DNA from 2 places in the Streptomyces sp. NPDC030893 genome. Region 1 is predicted to be linked to the other one. Evidence: riboswitches for the same ligand, from Rfam matches in the RefSeq annotation. Region 1 holds a riboswitch; the other holds the start of a gene.
The links. Region 1 has a riboswitch for S-adenosylmethionine ahead of ACZ434_RS04315 (aminotransferase class V-fold PLP-dependent enzyme). Riboswitches for the same ligand answer to the same signal wherever they lie in the genome.
Positions count from the first base shown of each region.

Region 1 (2,386 bases):
ACGATGTCCTCGATCGTCGTGGCCGGCACCGGAGCGAAGGTCGTCAAGCACGGCAACCGGGCGGCCTCCTCCGCGTCCGGTGCCTCCGACGTCCTGGAGAAGCTCGGCGTCAACCTGGAACTCACCCCGCGACGGGTCGCCGAGGTCGCCGAGGAGGCGGGCATCACCTTCTGCTTCGCGGTGAAGTTCCACCCCGCGCTGCGCCATGTGGCCGCCGCGCGCGGCCAGCTCGGCATCCGCACCGTGTTCAACTTCCTCGGCCCGCTGGCCAACCCGGCGCAGGTCAAGGCGCAGGCGGTCGGCGTCGCCGACCCCCGGATGGCGCCGATCATGGCCGGGGTCTTCGCCGAGCGCGGCCACTCCTCGCTGGTCTTCCGCGGCGACGACGGCCTGGACGAGCTGACCACCACCGCCACCTCCAAGGTGTGGGTGGTCCGTGACGGCAAGGTCGACGAGGAGTCCTTCGACCCCCGCGAGGTGGGCATCGAGCTGGTGCCGGTGGAGGCCCTGCGCGGCGCCGACGCCTCCTACAACGCGGAGGTCGCCCGCCGCCTGCTGGACGGCGAGCGGGGCCCGGTGCGGGACGCGGTGCTGCTCAACTCGGCGGCGGCCCTGGTCGCCCTGGAGCCCGGCTCCGGCACCCTGACCGAGCGGATCCGCGGCGGGATGGCGCAGGCGGCCGAGTCCATCGACTCGGGAGCCGCCAAGCGGGTCCTGGAACGCTGGGTGGCCGTCAGCAACGCGTAACCGTCCGACGCCGGTCCATGTCCCGCGATCCGGACAGGGGTTGCGGGACATCGATCACTTCACGTACTTTCCTGTCCAGGTCATGAGTGACAGCCATCAGGCCCCGGCCGGCTGTCCGGCAACCCTCCGTCCGTGGCGGGGTGCCCCGGGTGAGGACCAGGCCGTAGGCAGCGAGGTTTACGGCAAGCGCGGACCCCTCGACGCTTTTGCTTCCTCGATGAGGGCAGGGGTCCTGGTCGTCGAGGAGCCTCCCATGAGCAAGCGAATGTGCTAGGGCCTGTCTGACAATTCCCGCCTGCCCCGCGACGCCATGCACGTACTCTCGCCGCACCGGGCGCAGAGCCAAGTACATCCAGTACGAGGCTCTACGCCCGGCACAGCGAGAGCACGCACCTGACGCCGCGGGGCCGCCCTCCGGGCGACGGCGGGAATTGTCAGACAGGCCCTAGGGCCGTCGAGCCCCGCCCGCGCACCCCCTTTCCTTCTCCTTCCGCGCTTGAGCGTCGTCCGCTCGCGCGAGGATTCCGCCTGCCCCACGGGAGTTCCGCCATGTCCCTCTCCGCCACCACCGCCGCCGACCCGTCCGTCCGCGCCCCGCTGCCCGTGCTGGGCCGGGACGTCACCGTTCCCCTCGTCACCGGTGGCGAGGTCACCTACGCCGCCCTCGACTACGCCGCCAGCGCCCCGGCCCTCCAGCGGGTGTGGGACGACGTCGCCGCGTACGCGCCGTACTACGGCAGTGTCCACCGGGGCGCCGGGTACCTCTCCCAGCTCTCCACCGACCTGTTCGAGAACGCCCGCCGCACCGTCGCGGAGTTCCTCGACTGCCGGACCGGGGACCAGGTGGTGTTCACCCGCTCCACCACCGACTCCCTCAACCTGCTCGCCGCCGCCCTCCCCGACGGCTGCGAGGTCTTCGTCTTCGAGACCGAGCACCACGCCTCCCTGCTGCCCTGGCGCGACGCCCGCGTCACGTTCCTCGACGCCCCCGACAGTCCCCGCCGGGCCGTGACGGCACTGGAGCGCGCCCTCGCCGACCGCGAGCCCCACGGTCCGGCCCTGGTCTGCGTCACCGGCGCCTCCAACGTGACCGGCGAGCTGTGGCCCGTACGGGAGCTGGCCGCCGCCGCGCACGCGCACGGCGCGCGGATCGTGCTGGACGCCGCCCAGCTCGCCCCGCACCACGCGGTGAGCGTGCGCGACCTGGACGTCGACTGGGTCGCCTTCTCCGGGCACAAGCTGTACGCCCCCTTCGGCTCCGGTGTGCTGGCGGGCCGCGCCGACTGGCTGCGCGAGGCCGACCCCTACCTCGCGGGCGGCGGCGCCAGCCGCAGGGTCGGCCGGGGCGCGGACGGGGGAGTGGACGTCGAGTGGCACGACGGCACCGCCCGGCACGAGGCCGGCTCGCCCAACGTCATCGGCGCCCACGCCATCGCCTCCGCCTGCAAGGCGCTCACCGAGGCCGGCTTCGAGGCGCTGGCCGCGCGCGAGGAGCGGCTGATCCGCGCGGTGCGCGAGGGGCTCGCGGACGTGCCGGAGGTGCGGTTCCTGTCGCTGTTCGGGGACGACGCCCCGCGCGTGGGCGTGCTCTCCTTCGTCGTCGAGGGCTGGAACAGCTCCGACTTCGCGGCGGCGCTGT
Region 1 covers NZ_JBVIFC010000001.1:966,401-968,786, forward strand. Annotated here, with positions in the region: gene trpD (anthranilate phosphoribosyltransferase) at 1-747, shown strand, start outside; SAM riboswitch class IV at 826-942, shown strand; gene ACZ434_RS04315 (aminotransferase class V-fold PLP-dependent enzyme) at 1,297-2,386, shown strand, end outside.

Region 2 (2,386 bases), on a different contig from region 1:
TGTCCAGTACGTACGGCCCGTCCGCCGGGTTCCCGATCGCCAGCGACTTGGCGATCGTGTCCGGCTTCTGCGGGCGGACGACGTCGTGCCCCGCCTTGTACGCGGTGGACACCGGCGAGCAGCCCTCCGCCTGGGCACCGAAGATCTTGTACGGCCTGTCCTCGACCAGCCCGAGCCCGATCAGCTCCTGCAGCCCCTTGTCGATCTTCGTGAGCTGCGAGCCGGAGGCGATCGGCACGACGATCTGGTCGGGCAGCCGCCATCCCAGCTGCTCGCAGATCTCGTACGCGAGGGTCTTGGAGCCCTCCGCGTAGTACGGCCGCAGGTTGACGTTGACGAAGCCCCAGCCCTCGCCGGCCGGGTCGCCGATCAGCTCGGAGCAGAAGCGGTTGACGTCGTCGTAGTTGCCCTCGATGCCGACGAGTTCGCCGCCGTAGACGGCGGCCATGACGACCTTGCCCTGCTCCAGGTCGTGCGGGATGAACACGCAGGAGCGCAGGCCCGCCCGGGCGGCGGCGGCGCCGACCGCGCCGGCCAGGTTGCCGGTGGAGGAGCAGGAGAGGGTGGTGAAGCCGAAGGCGCGGGCGGCCTCGAGGGCCTGGGCGACGACGCGGTCCTTGAAGGAGTGCGTGGGGTTGCCGGAGTCGTCCTTGACGAACAGCTTCCCGGGGTCGACGCCCAGTTCGCGGGCGAGGTTGTCGGCCTGGACGAGCTTGGTCCAGCCGGGGTTCAGGTTCGGCTTGGTCGCCACGTCCGCCGGGACGGGCAGCAGGGGCGCGTAACGCCAGATGTTCGCGGGGCCCGCTTCGATCCGGGCCCGCAGCTGCTCGGTGTCGTAGGCGGAGAAGTCGTAGGCGATCTCCAGCGGGCCGAAACACTCCTCGCAGGCGAAGACGGGTCCGAGGGGCACGCGGTGGCCGCATTCGCGGCAGGAGAGCGCGGCGGCGGGGCCCAGATCGACGGCGTTCGCGGCGGCGGAGTCGGTGGTGCTTGCAAAAGTCTGCACAGCCATGTGAGGCGAGGCCCTTTCTCCTCATCTTCCTCACGACGCATCTCGCCGTGAGACGGATTTGGCACCTTCCCTAGCCGGGAGCCTCGCCACGTCCGCGTGACAAGAACCGACTGGAGGGTTGCCGGGGCTTCATCGGGCCGTATCCCTCTGCCCCTCTGGATGAGCGGTGTTCAGTTGTCCGCGCGGCGACCCCCGGCATGCGGTGGGCCTCGGCGTTGTTCAAGACTGTAACCGAAGGCCTGGTGGGTTGAGATAGTCGTCCGAACCGCGAGATGGATCACAGGCCAGTGAGGAGCCCGGGACCGTGCTGGAAGAAGTCGAGCGCTGGCTGACCGACCGTTCCTGGTCCGTGGCCGACCGCCCGCTCCACCGGATCCTGGCGGCGAAACGTGCCACGGGACAGACGGTGAGCGTGGTGCTGCCGGCGCTGAACGAGGAGGCCACGGTCGGCGCGATCGTGTCGGTGATCCGGCACGACCTGATGCTGCGCGTGCCGCTGGTCGACGAGGTGGTGGTGGTCGACTCGGGCTCGACCGACCGCACCGCCGAGGAGGCGGCGGCGGCCGGCGCGACGGTGGTGCACCGGGACACGATCCTGCCCCGCCTGCCGGCGGTGCCCGGCAAGGGCGAGGTGCTGTGGCGGTCGCTGCTGGTCACGCGCGGCGACATCGTGTGCTTCGTCGACGCCGACCTGCGGGAGTTCTCCTCCGACTTCGTCTCCGGCATCGTCGGCCCGCTGCTCACCGATCCGGCCGTGCACCTGGTCAAGGCCATGTACGACCGCCCCCTCGGCGCCGCCGCCGGCCAGGGCGGCCGGGTCACGGAGCTGATGGCCCGCCCGCTGCTGAACATGCACTGGCCGCAGCTGGCCGGCTTCGTCCAGCCGCTGGGCGGCGAGTACGCGGCCCGCCGCTCCCTCCTGGAGCAGCTGCCGTTCCCGGTCGGGTACGGCGTCGAGCTGGGCATGCTGGTCGACGCCCTGCACCTGGTGGGCCTGGACGCGCTCGCCCAGGTCGACGTCGGGGTGCGCAAGCACCGGCACCAGGACGGCCAGGCCCTCGGCCGGATGGCCGCCGCGATCTACCGCACCGCCCAGCTGCGCCTGGCCCGCGGCCACCTGATCCGCCCGTCGCTCACCCAGTTCGAACGCACGGGCGACAACTTCGAACCCCGGACGTACTCCGTGGACACGGAGGAACGGCCGCCGATGACGGACATCGCCGAGTACCAGGCCCGCCGGGTGGCCTGATCCACCGGTGGCCCGGCCTCGGAAACGGGGGCGTGGCGCCGGGGCACGTTTGAGGTGGTGGGGGCCGGGCTAGGTTGAGGCGTATGGCTTCAAGCTTCGGTGCAGCTCAGGTGCTGGTCGCCTCC
Region 2 covers NZ_JBVIFC010000016.1:36,130-38,515, forward strand. Annotated here, with positions in the region: gene thrC (threonine synthase) at 1-1,012, opposite strand, end outside; SAM riboswitch class I at 1,031-1,178, opposite strand; gene ACZ434_RS26155 (glucosyl-3-phosphoglycerate synthase) at 1,317-2,261, shown strand; gene ACZ434_RS26160 (alpha,alpha-trehalose-phosphate synthase (UDP-forming)) at 2,345-2,386, shown strand, end outside.
Region 2: it holds a riboswitch for S-adenosylmethionine, as region 1 does, so the genes downstream of both, thrC (threonine synthase) here and ACZ434_RS04315 (aminotransferase class V-fold PLP-dependent enzyme) in region 1, are expected to answer to the same signal.